Regions from separate parts of the Serratia ureilytica genome, predicted to be linked through region 2. Evidence: predicted binding sites of a transcription regulator. Region 2 holds the regulator's gene; each other region holds the start of a gene.
The links. The regulator CRP, encoded in region 2, controls carbon source genes, mostly activating them, when cyclic AMP is high. The targets are predictions, from matches to a motif close to ATGTGANNNNNNTCACAT.
Positions count from the first base shown of each region.

Region 1: a site for CRP is predicted at 2,567-2,584, ahead of deoC (deoxyribose-phosphate aldolase). Genes of this name have one in related genera too.
Region 3: a site for CRP is predicted at 2,468-2,485, ahead of rbsD (D-ribose pyranase). Genes of this name have one in related genera too.
Region 4: a site for CRP is predicted at 2,418-2,435, ahead of cdd (cytidine deaminase). Genes of this name have one in related genera too.

Region 1 is NZ_CP071320.1:3,316,745-3,321,129, reverse strand. Features, by position in the region: gene deoR (DNA-binding transcriptional repressor DeoR) at 926-1,690, opposite strand; gene deoC (deoxyribose-phosphate aldolase) at 1,844-2,524, opposite strand; gene J0X03_RS15575 (aldose epimerase family protein) at 2,742-3,575, shown strand; gene ybjG (undecaprenyl-diphosphate phosphatase) at 3,615-4,220, opposite strand; gene J0X03_RS15565 (phosphatase PAP2 family protein) at 4,226-4,385, opposite strand, start outside.
Region 2 is NZ_CP071320.1:310,519-314,903, reverse strand. Features, by position in the region: gene J0X03_RS01425 (hydrolase) at 1-43, shown strand, start outside; gene J0X03_RS01420 (YheU family protein) at 40-273, shown strand; gene J0X03_RS01415 (phosphoribulokinase) at 425-1,294, shown strand; gene J0X03_RS01410 (OsmC family protein) at 1,333-1,740, opposite strand; gene crp (cAMP-activated global transcriptional regulator CRP) at 2,123-2,755, shown strand; gene J0X03_RS01400 (YccS/YhfK family putative transporter) at 2,806-4,385, shown strand, end outside.
Region 3 is NZ_CP071320.1:5,077,732-5,082,116, reverse strand. Features, by position in the region: gene rbsC (ribose ABC transporter permease) at 1-445, opposite strand, end outside; gene rbsA (ribose ABC transporter ATP-binding protein RbsA) at 452-1,957, opposite strand; gene rbsD (D-ribose pyranase) at 1,965-2,384, opposite strand; gene kup (low affinity potassium transporter Kup) at 2,555-4,385, opposite strand, start outside.
Region 4 is NZ_CP071320.1:3,417,966-3,422,350, forward strand. Features, by position in the region: gene J0X03_RS15995 (MFS transporter) at 1-1,117, shown strand, start outside; gene J0X03_RS16000 (CidA/LrgA family protein) at 1,256-1,663, shown strand; gene J0X03_RS16005 (CidB/LrgB family autolysis modulator) at 1,660-2,355, shown strand; gene cdd (cytidine deaminase) at 2,493-3,377, shown strand; gene J0X03_RS16015 (NAD-dependent malic enzyme) at 3,599-4,385, shown strand, end outside.

The DNA.
Region 1 (4,385 bases), 2.1 Mb from region 2:
CCGTCAAACGTCCTATTCAGGCAACGCTTGCGGTAAGAATCAGGTGTTGCTTGCGGGGATGTTTTGGCGTCCCCCTGGTTGTTTATTGTGTTCATTACCACAGGCACAGCGCCGGGTAATTCACCAAAGACTTTTCACCGCCACGGGGTGATAAAAGTCGTTACCGCTGCCGACAGGTCTTTGCCTGTCGATTTTTGTTGGCGGCAAGATAACGATTTACAGTAGAAACAACCGTGATCCTGCTCTCAAATGCGTAATGTGTGCAGTTATCTGCTTTTTCATCGATTTTTCGCGCATTTGTTGCACATTTGTGTAAGATTTTGTGCTGAGAACGCTCTCATAAAAATTTTTGCGATTATGCGGCTTGTACAATAATCAGCCGGATAAAGCGCTGTGCTCAGCAGCAAGCCGAGCAATATATTTTATGCGTGGTTTTGGATCTAGCTAAAAACCCGGATTAAGCAGTTTTAGTGACGTAGATCACATTGTATTTTTAAGTCAAATGAGTTGTATTTATTTGTTTTTAAAGGGGTTTCATTGAAAATCGCCGCTAGTAACGAAGGGAAATTACTTACGTGGTTAGCGGATAAAAATGCGTAACCATTCATCATATAAATAACAGATAGCTAACAGGTATTGGCGAGATTTGCTGCAATAGCCTAACCGGCCGTTTATTTAAACATCCCGGTCTTTGGCGCGATTTATCATATAAAAGCCATAAATAGTCGTTAATTCATCCAGCTGAAAGCAGGTTTGACCAGAGAGAAAATAATCACTCGGGTGACCTGTTGCATTTTATTAACCTGATGTTGCGTGAGGATAAGCGAAAAATGCGTATCGATTGCGCATTATTTGTTCATCTCGGGCTGTGGGAAAAGAGAGATTTCAGCGGCGCGCCGTCGCTTCCGACGGCGCTGAAGGGGGATCAATAGCGGGTAGCGATGGCGTTATCGTTGAAGAACGCCATGAAGTCGGCGTCCGGCTGGCGATCGGTGATCACCCGATCGAACTGCGTCAGCGGGCCGATACAGGCCGGCTTGATTTTGCCGAACTTGCTGTGATCCGCCACCAGGATCTTTTGCTGCGCCATCGCCATTGCGCGATGCTTCATCTCCAGCTCGTCGAAGTTGAAGCAGGTGGCGCCGTGCCGCAGGCTGAGACCGGCGGCGGAGATAAAGGCGATGTTCGGGCAGATGTGATCGAGCTCATTGCGGCCGCCGACGCTGGAAAAGATGTAGTTGTTCGGTTTGAACTCGCCGCCGCACAGGATCACCTTGCAATTCGGTTTGTCTTGCAGCGCCAGGAAGGTGTTCAGCGAATGGCACACGGCGGTGAAGGTCAGTTCGTCGGCAATGGCGTCGATGATCGTCGGGGTGGTGGTCCCGCAGTCGAAAAACACCGTGTCGTTTTCATTGATCAACGGCGCCGCCAGCAGGCCGATGCGCCGTTTCTCCATGACCTGTTTGGCTTTTTGATCGGAAACGAAGTAGTTGGTCACGCCGTTGCTGCGCGGATCGGTCACCACATAGCCGCCGAGCAGCACCACCGCCGCCGGCTCGGCGCTCAGATCGCGGCGAATGGTCATCTCCGAGACCCCCAGCAGCGCGGCGGCTTCTTTCAGGTGGATCTTGTCAGCGCGTTTTAACGCCTGAACTAACCGGTTGATACGTTCTTCGCGCCGCGTTTCCATAGATCCGTCTTCCCACAGGTAGTAGAGGTAAAAAAGCGTGCCGCCGTTTCCGGCGCTAAACACAACGATGCGGGGCAATATCGGGCCGCATCGGCCGCCCGTATTGTCCCGCATCGGAGTGTATTGGCTGCGCCCGTCAAGGCGCGCCGACGATCAGTAGCTGCCAGCCGCCGCCTGCGCGCCGGATACGATGGCAACGCCGGAGCTGGTGCCGATACGCGTGGCGCCGGCTTTGATCATCTTCTCGGCGGTGGCGCGATCGCGCACGGCGCCGGAAGCTTTCACGCCCATTTCGCTGCCCACCGTCTCGCGCATCAGTTTGACGTGCTCTTCCCGAGCGCCGCCGGTGCTGAAGCCGGTGGAGGTTTTAACGAAGGCGACATCGAGTTCGCGACACATTTCACAAACCTGGACGATCTGCGCATCGCTGAGCAGGCAGGTTTCCAATATTACCTTCAACGGGATCGCCGCGCAAACCTCGCGCACGGCGGCGATGTCGGCTTTCACTTCGTCCAGCAGGCCGCTTTTCAGCCAGCCGACGTTGATCACCATATCGATCTCTTGCGCGCCGGCGGCGATCGCCGCTTTGGCTTCAAAGGCTTTGGCGACGGTCAGGCCGGCGCCCAGCGGGAAACCGATCACCGAGCAGACTTTCACGGTGCTTTCCTGCAGCAGCTGGGCTGCCAACGGCACGTAGCCGGAGTTGACGCACACCGCATAGAAGTTGTGCTGCTGGGCTTCTTCGCACAGTTTGGCGATCTGCATTTCGGTGGCGTCCATGGCCAGCAGGGTGTGGTCGACATAGCGGGCGTAATCGATGTTTTCGGAGGTCATCGCGGTTCCTTAATGAAGTTGAGAAAAGAGCGTTGATAGAGGATGTGAAAATAATAACATTACAATGCGGGTAAACCTAGCGGGATTTGAAAAATGTCGACGAGATCATAGTTATCTCACTGTTATATGTATAACTTAGGGGAGGTTTATTTGTTATTTAAATAACATTTTCAGCGGCCGCTCGCGGCCTGCGCGGGCGAAATGTCGAGGGAAAACGATGAAAATCAACATTGATCTGGTTCCTGCCGCGTTCGGGGCGCATCGGCAGGCGCTGTTCCGCAATGCGGATTTCGCGGTGAGCGCCCATCGCTGCGCAGAGCGCGGGCCAATGCTGACGCTGGCGAATCGGCGCGGGGCACTGACGGTCTTGCCGTATCAGGGCCTGGCGATTTGGGATGCTGAATTTGACGGTTACTCATTGAAATCGGGCCGCCGCAGCGGGCGGGGCGCTGGAAGAAAGCGCGATGATGTCGCCGCGTTCTGCCCCGCCTGGCCGAGTCACGACGACGCATCGCTCCAGATGCAACGCGTGTGGCTGCAGCTGGCGGGCGACGAGCTGACGTTGCAGGGCGAAGGCGAGCGGTTGGGCGAGGGATGGCGCATCGGCCCGGCGCTGCGCTTGGCGGCGCAGAGCGCGCAGTTCGCCATTGAGATGAAAGTCACCAATCTGGCCGATCGGCCGCAGCCGCTGCGCTATGTGTGCCGCCTCAACTACGATTGCATTCCCGACGCGGTATTCCGCCAAAACTTGCCGACGCCGGCGCTGTTGGGGGAGGCGCTCGGGCAGGAACTGCTGTGTTCCGAGGATCTGTCTCGCTACGTGGACCGAGCCGAATTCTTTATGCTGGCGCCGCAAGGCCGGCGCTATGTAACGCGTTTCGCCACCGGGCAATTCAACTATGGTCTCCGGCGCATCGCCGTTCAGGGCAACCGGCAGTTGCTTTCCTTTATCCAGCCGGCAAACTGCCGCCCGAATGCGCCAGAGGGTGAGGGAGTGATGCTGGGAGCGGGAAAAACGCGGGCGTTCTGCGTGACCACCGGCGTGGTGTGAAATAAGCAGGGGCGGTAACGCCCCTGTCATGTTGTGCAGTTACTCTTTCACCCAACCGCGGCGAATGGCGAAGGCGAACAGGAAACGATACAGGCGCGACAGCCTGTCGGCGATGACATCGCCGAACAGATTCCACACCAGTTGGGCGAACAGGCAGCCCACCAGGCCGAGCAGGAAACCGCCGACCATATCCAGCGGCCAGTGCACGCCGAGGTAAACGCGTGACCAGGCGATGCCGACGGCGACGATCATCAGCAGCACGCCGGACCAAACGCGGTGCCAGAACAGGAACGCCAGCGCGAAGGTAAAGATGGCGGTGCCGTGATCGCTCGGGAACGAGCTGTCCGGCGCGTGTGGCAGGAAGGTATAACCGACGCCGGCGACGAACGGGCGCTCATGCGGCAGCAGCGCGCCAATAGCGGAAGCGGCAAGCATGGCGAACAGCAGCGCGATAGTGGTTTTCGCTACCACCTGGCGTTGCGAAACCAGCTGGCTTTGCGGCCCCCACAGCCAAAGACCGACGATCAGCAACGGCACGATGATGATCAGATCGCGCGCCAAAAAGGTGGCGAAATCGATCATCCATTCAGGAGACGCCGGAGTCGCATTGATCCAGGCGAAAAGAAAATGGTTCAACTGTTCCATAACCGTTACCTCGTCTTGCGGCGCCAATAGCCGCTAACCGTCCAATAAATAGCCAACTGGCTTAACCAAACCCACCAACCCGCCCACAGGTTATGGGTAAGAAAATGTGCGCCGCGCATGATCTGACCAAAGCCCATCACCATGCCAAGCGCGATGCCGCCGCAC
Region 2 (4,385 bases):
CATTCCGGCCTGGCTTTCCCCTTCTCTGGACATCCCGACGTGATCATTCCCTGGCAAGAACTGGCAACCGACACCCTGAACAGCCTGATCGAATCCTTTGTGCTGCGTGAAGGCACCGATTACGGCGAGCACGAACGATCGCTGGAGCAGAAGGTGGAGGACGTGCGCCGCCAGCTGAAAAACGGCGAGGTGGTGCTGGTGTGGTCGGAACTGCATGAGAGCGTCAACATCATGCCGCGCGGTCAGATCCGCGCCGGGCAGGAAGAAATTTAGTGGCGCCCGGTTCTATGACTGACGGAAAAAATCAGGTAACAATGGGACATTGCAAACCAGCGCGCGCCATTTTTTCCTGACATAGAGAGCGTCAACAAGAGCCACAATAATCCCCTGACGCCGGCGCATTCAACACGGAGTGACAACCACCATGTCTGCCAAACATCCCGTTATCGCGGTGACCGGTTCCAGCGGCGCCGGCACCACCACCACCAGCGTGGCGTTCCGCAAAATCTTCCAACAGCTCAACATTCGCGCCGCCGAGCTGGAGGGCGACAGCTTCCACCGCTACACCCGGCCGGAAATGGACGCGGCGATCCGCAAGGCGCGCGATCTGGGCAGACACATCAGCTATTTCGGCCCCGAGGCCAACGACTTCGGTCTGCTGCAGCAGAGCTTTATCGAGTACGGCAAAAATGGCACCGGCCGTTCGCGCAAGTACCTGCACACCTACGACGAAGCGGTACCCTACAATCAGGTGCCGGGCACCTTCACCCCGTGGGAGCCGCTGCCGGCGCCGACCGACGTGCTGTTCTACGAGGGGCTGCACGGCGGTGTGGTCACCGAACACCATGACGTGGCTAGCCACGTCGATCTGCTGGTCGGCGTGGTGCCGATCGTCAACCTGGAGTGGATACAGAAGCTGATCCGCGATACCGGCGAACGCGGCCACTCCCGCGAGGCGGTGATGGACTCGGTGGTGCGTTCGATGGAAGACTACATCAACTACATCACGCCGCAGTTCTCGCGCACCCACATCAACTTCCAGCGCGTACCGACGGTGGATACTTCCAACCCGTTCGCCGCCAAAGCCATTCCCTCACTGGATGAAAGCTTCGTGGTGATCCACTTCCGCGGGCTGGATCAGATTGACTTCCCCTATTTGCTGGCGATGCTGCAGGGCTCGTTTATCTCGCACATCAATACGTTAGTGGTGCCGGGCGGCAAGATGGGGCTGGCGATGGAGCTGATCATGGCGCCGCTGGTGCAGCGGCTGCTGGAAGGCAAGAAGATCGAATAAACGCGTTGAGCGCGGCGGCGGGCCGCGCTCCGTCTCGATTACGCCGGCTGGCGGATCTCGAAGCTGTGGGTCACCGTGGCGGCCTTGTTGAGCATCAGCGCCACCGAGCAGTACTTCTCCGCCGACAGGTTCACCGCTCGCTCTACGATTTTGTCGGTCAGATCCTGGCCGGTGACGATGAAGTGCAGGTTGATATGGGTGAACAACCGCGGGGCTTCTGCACGGCGCTCGGAGGTCAGCTTCACCTCGCAGTCGCGCACGTCGTTGCGCCCTTTTTGCAGGATGGACACCACGTCGATCGCGCTGCAGCCGCCCACCGACATCAGCACCATTTCCATCGGGCTGGGCGCTTTATCGCCGGCGTTGCCGTCCATCAGCACCTGGTGGCCGGAGGCCGATTCACCCAAAAACGTTAACCCTTCCACCCACTTAACTCTTGCCTGCATTCTCGTCACTCCGGTTGATTTCTTAAAATCAGAGTACGCTTTCGCATAGAAACAGGCAACGTAACCTGATGCTAATCATGCTGAAGCGAGACAACACGAGACACCCGCCTTACTCTGTGCTACAAACAGAGCCGCAATAAATCTTTCCGGGACACTGAATTTCAGGGAAACGCCCAGAGAAAGGCTCCTTTACCGGTATGTTAACAGAATGTAGCTTGCAGCGCTTACGGCAAGTTAATATGCTAGAGCGACAGCGTATTTTTATGACACGCCTCAAAACTTGCCGGTAGCCCTCGCTCATAACTGCGGCTACAGGCGGGTTTTACAGGGAACTCTGACCCCTGTGACACAAGGCAGCGATAACAACAGAGGATAACAGCGAATGGTTCTCGGCAAACCGCAAACAGACCCTACTCTCGAATGGTTCCTGTCTCATTGCCATATCCACAAATATCCATCGAAGAGTACGCTGATTCACCAAGGTGAAAAGGCCGAAACGCTTTACTACATCGTGAAAGGCTCCGTCGCGGTGCTGATCAAGGATGAAGAAGGTAAAGAGATGATCCTGTCCTACCTCAACCAGGGGGATTTCATCGGCGAGCTCGGATTGTTCGAAGAAGGCCAGGAGCGCAGCGCCTGGGTTCGCGCGAAAACCGCCTGTGAAGTGGCCGAAATTTCCTACAAGAAATTCCGCCAGCTGATCCAGGTGAACCCGGACATCCTGATGCGTCTGTCCGCCCAAATGGCGAGCCGCCTGCAGGTCACCTCCGAAAAAGTGGGCAACCTCGCCTTCCTGGACGTTACCGGCCGCATCGCGCAAACCCTGCTGAATCTGGCGAAGCAACCCGACGCCATGACTCACCCGGACGGCATGCAGATCAAGATCACCCGTCAGGAGATCGGCCAGATCGTCGGCTGCTCGCGTGAAACCGTTGGCCGTATTCTGAAAATGCTGGAAGATCAAAACCTGATTTCCGCCCACGGCAAAACCATTGTCGTCTACGGCACCCGTTAATCCCTGAAAAAACGGCGCAGTCTGCGCCGTTTTTTTGTCTGCTCTCTGCCATGTGGCGCCGCCTGATCTACCACCCGGAAATCAACTACGCACTGCGACAAACGCTGGTGTTGTGCCTGCCGGTGCTGTTCGGCCTGCTGATAGGCCAGCTGCAGCTCGGCCTGATGTTCTCCCTCGTGCCCGCCTGCTGCAATATCGCCGGGCTGGATACGCCGCATAAGCGCTTCTTTAAACGACTGATCGTCGGCGGTTCGCTGTTCGCCTTCAGCAGCGTGCTGCTGCAACAGGCCCTGCTGTGGCACGTGCCGCTGCCGGCGCTGATGCTGGGCCTGGCGCTGCTGCTCGGCGTCACCGGCGAAATCAGCCCGCTGCACGCCCGGCTGTTGCCGGCGGCGCTGGTGGCCGCCATCTTCGCCCTCAGCACGGCCGGCACGGTGCCTATCTGGCAGGCGCCGCTGCTGTACGCGATCGGCACCGCCTGGTATGGCTTATTCACCTGGTTCTGGTTCAAGCTGTGGAAAGAGCAGCCGATGCGCGAGACGCTGAGCCAGCTCTATCTGGAACTGGCGGACTATTTCGAAGCCAAATACTCGCTGCTGACCCAGCACACCGATCCGCAGACCGCGCTGCCGCCGCTGCTGGTGCGCCAGCAAAAGGTGATGGACCTGATCAGCCTGTTGTACCAACAGCTTAATTTCCTGCCGCACGCCAACAATCTCGAGCAAAAGCGCCTGCAGCGCGCCTTTCAGGTGGCGATGGACCTGCAGGAGCACATCACCGTCAGCCTGCATCTGCCGGAAGAGGTGCAAAAACTGGTGGAGCAGAGCCAGGCCGAAGCGATCATTCGCCGCAATGCTCAGGTGATCGCCGGCCGGCTGCGCGTGGTGGCGCACGATATTCTCTATCATCAATATTCGAAGCGCTTCTCCATGACCCACGAGCTGGCGGCGCTGGAAAAAATGGCGGCGCAGCATCCCGATAATCCGGTCGGCCAGTTTTGTTATTACCACTTCAGCCGCATCGCCCGCCTGCTGCGCACCCAGCATCCGCTGTACCGCCGCGACCTGATGCCCGGCCAGCACCGCCTGCCGTTTTGGCCGGCGCTGGTCAGCTATCTGTCGTTCAAATCCACCGCCCTGCGCAACGCCGCGCGGCTGGGCGTAACGCTGGCGGTCGGCAGCAGCCTGGGTGCGGTATTCAACCTGCCGAAGCCTTACTGGATCCTGCTCACCATCATGCTGGTGAGCCAAAACGGGTATAACGCCACCCGGGTGCGTATTCAGCACCGTGCGCTGGGCACGATTGCCGGGCTATTGCTGGCAGCCGGGCTGCTGCAGCTGCAGTTGCCGGAGGGAGAAACGCTGAGCATCATGCTGGTGATCACGCTGCTGGCCTACCTGGTTTCGCGCAAGAACTACGGGCTGTCGGTGATTGGCTTTACGGTCACGGCGGTTTACACCCTGCAGCTGCTGGCGCTGAACGGCTCGCATTTTCTGGTACCGCGCCTGATCGATACGCTGATCGGCTGCGTGCTGGCGTTCGGCGGCACCATTTGGCTGTGGCCGCAGTGGCAAAGCGGGCTGCTGCGCAAGAATGCCCATCAGGCGCTGGAGAACGATCAAGCCGCGCT
Region 3 (4,385 bases), 340 kb from region 2:
GGCTGCCGTTGGTGTACACCATGGTGACGCCGCGCAACAGCAGCATCATCACCAGCGTGGCGATAAAGGCCTGCACTTTGCCTTTGGCGACGATCACCCCGGTGCAGGCGCCAATCGCGGCGCCGAGCGCCAATGCCGCCGCCACCGCCACCAGCGCGTTGACCTCAAAGCCGACGATCGACGCCGCCACCGCGCCGGTCAGGGCCAACAGCGATCCTACCGACAGATCGATGCCGGACGTGAGGATCACCAGCGTCATCCCCACCGCCATGATGGCGTTCACCGAAGTCTGCTGCAGAATATTGAACAGGTTGTTCAGGGTGAAGAAGTTCGGGCTCATGGAAGAGACCACGGCGATCAGCACCAGCAGCGCAATCAACGACTTCTGCTCTAACAGCCACTCTTTACTGAACCAGCGCTTGGCTGCGATAGTCTGGGAACTCATATCTGATTACTCCTGCTTTACGCCGTATTGCTTGCCGACGGCTGCCGCCATCAACGCTTCCTGGGTGGCCTGTTCAATCGGGAATTCGCCGCTGAGATGCCCTTCGTGCATCACCAGAATGCGATCGCTCATGCCCATCACCTCCGGCATTTCCGAAGACACCAGAATGATGCTCAGCCCTTCCTGCTTGAACTGGTTGATTAACTGATAGATCTCTTTTTTGGCGCCGACGTCGACGCCGCGCGTCGGCTCATCGAGGATCAGCACCTTCGGCCGAGTCATCAGGCCGCGGGCGATCGCCACTTTCTGTTGATTGCCGCCGGAAAGCAGACCTATCGGCTGCTCCATCGACGGCGTTTTGATATTGAACAGGCGGATGAAGTCCCCCACCGCCTGCCGCTCGTCGGCCTGTTTCAGGCTGCCGTCGGCGCGGCTGAAGTAGCGCAGCGCGGTCAGAGACATGTTTTCCTTTACCGACATGCCCAGCACCAGGCCGTCGCGCTTACGGTCTTCCGAGATATAGACGATGCCGTTCGCCAATCCATCCTGCGGCGAATGGGTGACTACCTCGCGGCCGTCGAGGTTGACGGTGCCGGCCTTGCGCGGCGCGGCGCCGTACAGAATCTTCATCAATTCGGTGCGCCCGGCGCCCATCAAGCCGGCCACGCCGAGGATCTCACCGCGATACAGCGTAAAGCTGACGTCTTCAACGCCGGGTCCGGAAAGATGACTGACTTCCAGCCGCTTTTCCCCGCGCGGTAAATCAAGGCGCGGGTATTGTTCTTCCAGCTTGCGACCGACCATCATTTCAATCAGCGAATCTTCCTGCAGCTCGCTCACCGGCCGCTCGGCGATGAACTGCCCGTCACGAAATACCGTCACGTCGTCGCAGATTTCAAAGATCTCTTTCAGACGGTGCGAGATATAGACGATGCCGCGCCCTTCAGCCTTCAGCTCGTTGATCACCTTGAACAGCGAGGCGGTTTCGGTGTCGGTCAGCGCATCGGTCGGTTCGTCCATGATGATCACTTTCGATTCGAAGCTCAGCACCTTGGCAATCTCCACCATCTGCTGATCGCCAATCGACAGCTCGCCCACCAGCCGGTGGCTGCTGTAGCGCAGGTTGAGGCGTGCCAGCAAGCGATCGGCCTCGGCGTACATGCGCTTCCAGTCAATGCGGCCGAAACGGTTGACGAACTCGCGGCCGAGGAAGATGTTTTCCGCAATCGTCAGCTGCGGGATCAGGTTCAGCTCCTGATGGATAATGCCGATGCCCGCTTCCTGCGAATCTTTAGGCCCGTTGAACGCCACCTCTTTACCGAGAAAATACTGACTGCCGGCGTCTTTCTGATAGATGCCGGTCAGCACTTTCATCATGGTGGACTTCCCGGCGCCGTTTTCCCCCACCAGCGCCATCACCTTGCCGGGATAAACGCTGAGAGCGGCGCCGGAAAGCGCCTTCACTCCGGGAAAGGCTTTATCAATCCCTTTCAGTTGCAGTAAAGGTTGCATAAACGCCTCAGAAAGTTACGCCGGCGCACAGGATCACGTTCGCGTAAGGCGAACACTCCCCGCTGCGGATCACCGCCCGGCTGTGCTCGGTTTGCGCTTTAAACGCCTGATGGCTGATATAACGCACGCCGATGGTATTGCCCTGGCGTTGGCCCAGTGCGGTCAGTTCAGCCAACAATGCCTCGTGGAGCGACGGATTTTGTTTCACGATTTCTTCCGCCAGGATGGCGCTTTCTACCTGCATCTCTTGGGTGACCGCCGCGAACACCTGCATGAAGGTCGGCACGCCCTGCGTCAGCGCCAGATCGATGCGCTGCGTCACCGCCGGTATCGGCAAACCCGCATCGCACAAGGTGAGCTGATCGGTATGCCCCAACCGGGCAATCACGGCAGACACGTCGGAATTCAGTAATACGCCTTTTTTCATCTTCTCACTCCGCTAGCGAAACGTTTCGCTCTCTGGAGGAGTGTAAAAAAACGGCAGGGGAAGGCAACCCGGACAATGCAGAAGTGTGATCGTCATCGAAACGTTTCGTTCGCGCACGGAGAAAGCGCAAACAAAAGGGGCTCAGCCTAGCTGAGCCCCTGTCAGGCGGGTTAGATCTCGACCTGCGTGCCGAGCTCGATGACCCGGTTCGGCGGGATTTCGAACTGATCCGGCGCGCGCAGCGCATTGCGGCTCAGAGCAACGAACAGTTTGCCGCGCAGGTAGAGGTACCATGGCCGCTTGGTGAGGATCAGCGATTCATGGGACATGAAGAACGACGTCTCCGACATGCGGCACGGCAACCCTTCCAGCCCGCAGCGGTGGAACACTTCCTCCACGTTCGGCGTTTCGCGCCAGCCGTAGCTGGCCACCACCCGCCAGAAGGTCGGCGACAGCTGCTCGATGGTCACCCGGCGCACGTTGTGCACGTAAGGCGCATCCTCGGTGCGCAGCGTCAGCAGCACCACGCGCTCGTGCAGCACCTTGTTGTGCTTCAGGTTATGCAACAGCGCAAAAGGAATGACGTTAGTGGCGCGCGACAAGAAGACCGCGGTGCCCGGCACCCGTACCGGCGGCGATTTCTCCAGCGAGGCAATCATCGCCTCCAGCGAGTTGCCGTGCTCATGCAGACGACGCAACAGGCGGAAACGCTCGCTCTTCCAGGTAGTCATAATGATGAACATCACCAGCGCCAGGGTCAGCGGCAGCCAGCCGCCGGAGAACAGCTTCAGGGCGTTGGCGGAGAACATCGGCACGTCGATGATCAGCAAGATGGTTACGATGCCGATCGCCAGGAGGCGGTTCCAGTGCCAGTTATTAATCGCCACCGAAGTGACCAGTATGCTGGTCAGCACCATGGTGCCGGTGACGGCGATGCCGTACGCCGCCGCCAGGTTGCTGGAGTGTTCGAAGCCGATGATCACCAGCACCACGGAGATATACAGCGTCCAGTTGATCACCGGAATGTAGATCTGGCCGGATTCCATTTCCGAGGTGTGAATGATGCGCATCGGCGACAAATACCCCAGGCGCACCGCCTGGCGAGTCAGCGAGAAGACGCCGGAAATCACCGCCTGCGAGGCGATGACCGTTGCCAGGGTTGCCAGAATCAGCAGCGGGATCAGCGCCCAGTCGGGCGCCAGCAGGAAGAATGGGTTTTTGATCGCTTCAGGGTTTTTCAGCAGCAACGCCCCCTGGCCGAAGTAGTTGAGCACCAGCGAAGGCAGCACCACGGTGAACCAAGCCAGGCGGATCGGGAACTTGCCGAAGTGCCCCATGTCGGCATACAGCGCCTCAACGCCGGTGATCGACAGCACCACCGCCCCCAGCGCGAAGAACGACACCTTCTTATATTCCATAAAGAAGTTGAGCGCCCATTTGGGATTCAGCGCCTGCAGCACTTCCGGGTTCGAAATGATGCTGCGCGCGCCCAGCACCGCCAACACGATGAACCACAACAGCATTACCGGGGCGAACAGCTTGCCGACGCTGCCGGTGCCGTGTTTTTGGATAACGAACAGCAGGGTCAGCACCAGAATCGAGAGCGGCACGATATAGGCGTCGAGCGCAGGCGCGGCGATTTCCAACCCCTCTATCGCCGACATCACCGAGATCGCCGGGGTGATCACCACCTCGCCATAGAAGAAGCTGCCGCCAATCAGGCCCAGTATCACCAGCACTGCGGTGGTGCGCGCCGAGGTATTGCGCCCGGCCAGCGACATCAGCGTCAAAATGCCGCCTTCGCCGGCGTTGTCCGCCCGCATCACGTAGGTGAGATATTTGAGGGAAACGATCACGATCAGCATCCAGAAAATCAGCGACAGGAAGCCGAAAACCACGTCTGGACGAACATCGAAGCCGTAATGGCCGGAGAAACACTCTCTCAACGTATAGAGAGGACTGGTGCCGATATCACCGTAGACCACGCCGATGGCAGCCAGG
Region 4 (4,385 bases), 2.0 Mb from region 2:
CACCGAGCACTTCCAGCTGTTGCCGAAAAGCGTGGGCGTGATCCTGGGCGTCAGCTTCACCCTCGGCATCATCGCCAGCCTGTACGGCGGCTATCTGGTGGACAAATTCAGCAAAAACCGCCTGATCCTGCTGTCGATTGTATTGTTTGCGCTGAGCTTTTTCGCCATTCCCTGGATCCCGCGCCCCGGCGGCGTGATCGTGGTGCTGGCGATCCTGCATACCTGTTATTCGGTGCTAAGCATCACCATTAAGGCCTGTTTCGCCGACGGGTTGCCGGTCGAGCAGCGCATAAAGGCTTTTTCCATCAACTACACGCTGGTCAACGTCGGCTGGGCGATCGGTTCTGCGCTCGGCGTCCTGGTGGCCGGGCTTAGCCCGTTGCTGCCGTTTTATCTGTCGGGCGGATTGGCGCTGGCGACGGTGGCGGCACTGAGCCTGCGCTTGCGCGGTGGTGAACAGCGCCCGGCACCCAGCGCCGCCGCACCGGCCGCGCTGGCCAACTTCCGTCAAACGCTGGCCATCTTGCGATGCGATCGGCGGCTGATCTACTTCACCCTCGGCAGCACCCTGGGCGCCGTGGTGTTCGGTCAGTTCACCGGCTATCTGTCGCAGTATCTGATCACCGTCTCCAGCGCCGAGTTCGCCTACAAAATCATCGGGCTGGTGATGATCGTCAACGCCGGTATCGTCATCGCCCTGCAATACCTGCTCAGCCGCGGCATGCGCCAGGAAAACATGCTGCGCTGGCTGGCGCTGGGCACGCTGTTTTTCATCGTCGGGCTGCTCGGTTTCATGGCGGCCGGCCAGGCGGTCTGGCTATGGCTGGCGGCGATGGCGGTGTTTACCCTCGGCGAAATCATCGTTATCCCGGTGGAATACATGTTTATCGACTTTATCGCGCCGCCGCACCTGAAAGGCAGCTACTATGGGGTACAAAACCTCAGCGCGCTGGGCGGCGCCATCAACCCGGTGCTGTGCGGGGTGCTGCTCAGCTATGCCGCGCCGCCGTTGATGTTCGTGATGCTGATCGCCGCCGCCCTGCTCAGCCTGCTGTTTTTCTTCCTCGGCCACCGGCTGGCAGAACACGCGGCGGCGGCGGCCGAAGACGTACGCTGATCCCGCAGGCAGCGGCCAATACGGGCTGTCAACCCGCCGCTCGGGCATAGCACCCATAGCGAGAATTCATGGTGCGATCTGTGGCATGGCTCACAGTTTAATTGTATGATGAATACATCAGTTAAACGGGAAAAGACAATGGCCAACGTGCTCACACTGTGCTGGAAATACCTCAGGGCCCTGCTCCTCATCTACCTGTGTCTGTTCGTCGGCAACGCAGTGGCGGCGCTGCTGCCGTTCGCCATTCCCGGCAGCATCATCGGCATGCTCTTGCTATTCGCGCTGCTCTCCACCCAGATCCTGCCGGCCAAATGGGTTAAACCCGGCTGTCATTTGCTGATCCGCTACATGGTGCTGCTGTTCGTGCCGATCGGCGTCGGCGTGATGAAATATTACGACCAGATCGTCGCGCATCTGGGCCCGCTGGTCATTTCTTGCCTGATCAGCACGCTGATGGTGCTGGTGGTGGTCGGCTATACCTCACACTATTTTCACCGCGAGCGCCGCATTGCTGGCAAGCCCGACGACACGGAGGGCAACTCATGATCCACGAAATCTGGTGGTCGCTGCCGCTGACGCTGGCGGTCTATTTCGCCGCGCGCTGGCTGGCGCGCAAGTTGAACATGCCGCTGCTCAATCCGCTGCTGGTTTCCATGGCGGTGATCATCCCGCTGCTGCTGCTCAGCGGCATTTCCTATGAGCGCTACTTCCAGGGCAGCAGGATCCTCAACGATCTGTTGCAGCCGGCGGTCGTCGCGCTGGCCTTCCCGCTGTATGAGCAGTTGCACCAAATCCGCGCGCGCTGGAAGTCAATTATCACGGTGTGCTTCATCGGCAGCCTGACCGCCATGATCAGCGGTGGCGCCATCGCCCTGTGGTTGGGCGCCACGCCGGAAATCGCCGCCTCTATCTTGCCGAAATCGGTCACTACGCCGATCGCGATGGCCGTCGCGGACTCGCTCGGCGGCATTCCGGCGATCAGCGCGGTTTGCGTTATTTTCGTCGGCATCCTCGGCGCCGTGTTCGGCCACACGCTGTTCAACCTGTTGAAAATCACGACGCCCTCGGCGCGTGGCCTGGCGATGGGCACGGCTTCCCACGCGCTGGGCACCGCGCGCTGCGCGGAGATGGACTATCAGGAGGGCGCCTTCGGCTCGCTGGCGCTGGTGATCTGCGGCATCATCACCTCGCTGCTGGCGCCATTTGTGTTTCCGGTGCTGTTGCATCTGTTCGGTTGATCAGGGTGAAACTTGCGATATATCTCGCATTTACGCCTTTTATTGCATTGATTTCATCATTTAAGAGATATTGATCACACTTTAATGTCTCTGGCCTGCCTAGAATGTGATCCCGTTAACCTGTAGAGAGACCTTCCATGCATCCGCGTTTTCACACCGCTTTCAGCGCACTGCCCGCGACACTGCAATCCGCCCTGCAGCCCTATCTGGACGCGTCCGACTTTCCGGCGATGTTCACGGCCGAGCAAGCGGCGGCGATCCGCTCAGGTTGCGGGTTGGACGATGACGCGCTGGCATTCGCGCTGCTGCCGCTGGCGGCGGCCTGCTCGTTAACCCCGATATCGCATTTCCACGTCGGCGCCATCGCGCGCGGGCAAAGCGGCAATCTCTATTTCGGCGCCAATATGGAATTCAGCGGCGCGCCGCTGCAGCAATCCGTGCATGCGGAACAAAGCGCAGTGACTCACGCCTGGCTGCGCGGCGAAAAAGCGCTGGCCTCGATCACCGTCAACTATACGCCGTGCGGCCACTGCCGCCAGTTTATGAATGAGCTGAACAGCGGCGGCGCGCTGCAAATCCGTTTGCCTGGCCGCGCGCCGGCCACGCTGGCGGACTATCTGCCGGACGCCTTCGGCCCGAAAGATCTGGATGTCGCTTCACTGCTGATGGACGAGGTCAATCACGGGCATCAACTGCCGCTGAACGATGCGCTGACGCAAGCGGCGCTGGCGGCGGCCAACCGGAGCCACGCGCCGTACAGCAACGCCCACAGCGGCGTGGCGCTGGAAACGGCAGACGGCAGCCTCTACGCCGGCCGCTATGCGGAAAACGCCGCTTTTAACCCGAGTCTGCCGCCGCTGCAGGCCGCGCTGATCCTGCTGAACCTCTCCGGCGGCGACTGCCGGGCTATCCGTCGCGCCGTCCTGGCCGAACCGCAGGACGCGAGCATCAGCCAATGGGACGCCACCCGCGTCACCCTGGCGGCGCTGGGTTGCCAAAACGTCAGCCGCGCCGCCTTCTAAGCGCACGACGGCGGGGCCATCCGGTTCCGCCGTTAACAGCACCGCCCGCCAAATACAATGCCCCGACGCCGCCAGAGACACTTTCTTTAGTTAAAAAATCATTTGATTGTCGATAATTACGCCAACCTGGTTCATCATCGGGCAACAAATGCTGTACATCTTCTCTTTATCTTTTAGGATCGTCGGCAATACAGTTATCTGATACGTGAAGAGTAAAACTGATGGAACTAGAATACGAAAGCAAACGCCCGCTCTACATCCCTTACGCCGGCCCGATTCTGCTGGAATTTCCGCTGCTGAACAAAGGCAGCGCTTTCACCGAGGAAGAACGTAGCCACTTCAACCTGCACGGCCTGCTGCCGGAAGCGGTGGAGACCATCGAAGAACAGGTGGAACGCGCCTACCGTCAGTATCAGGATTTCAAGAACGATAACGATAAGCACATCTACCTGCGCAACATCCAGGACACCAACGAAACCCTGTTCTATCGCCTGCTGGACTCGCACCTGAGCGAGATGATGCCAATCATCTACACCCCGACCGTCGGCGAGGCCTGTGAGCACTTCTCCGATATCTACCGCCGCGCGCGCGGGCTGTTCATCTCCTACCCGAACCGCGATCGCATCGATGACATGCTGCAAAACGCCACCAAGCAGAACGTCAAGGTGATCGTGGTGACCGACGGCGAACGCATTCTCGGCCTGGGCGACCAGGGCATCGGCGGCATGGGCATTCCCATCGGCAAGCTGTCGCTGTATACCGCCTGCGGCGGCATCAGCCCGGCCTATACCCTGCCGGTGGTGCTGGACGTCGGCACCAACAACCCGCAGCGCCTCAACGATCCGCTGTACATGGGCTGGCGCCATCCGCGCATCTCCGGCGAGGAATACCACGCCTTCGTCGAAGAGTTTATTCAGGCGGTCAAACGCCGCTGGCCGAACGTGCTGCTGCAGTTCGAAGACTTCGCGCAGAACAACGCCACCCCGCTGCTGAACCGCTACCGCGACG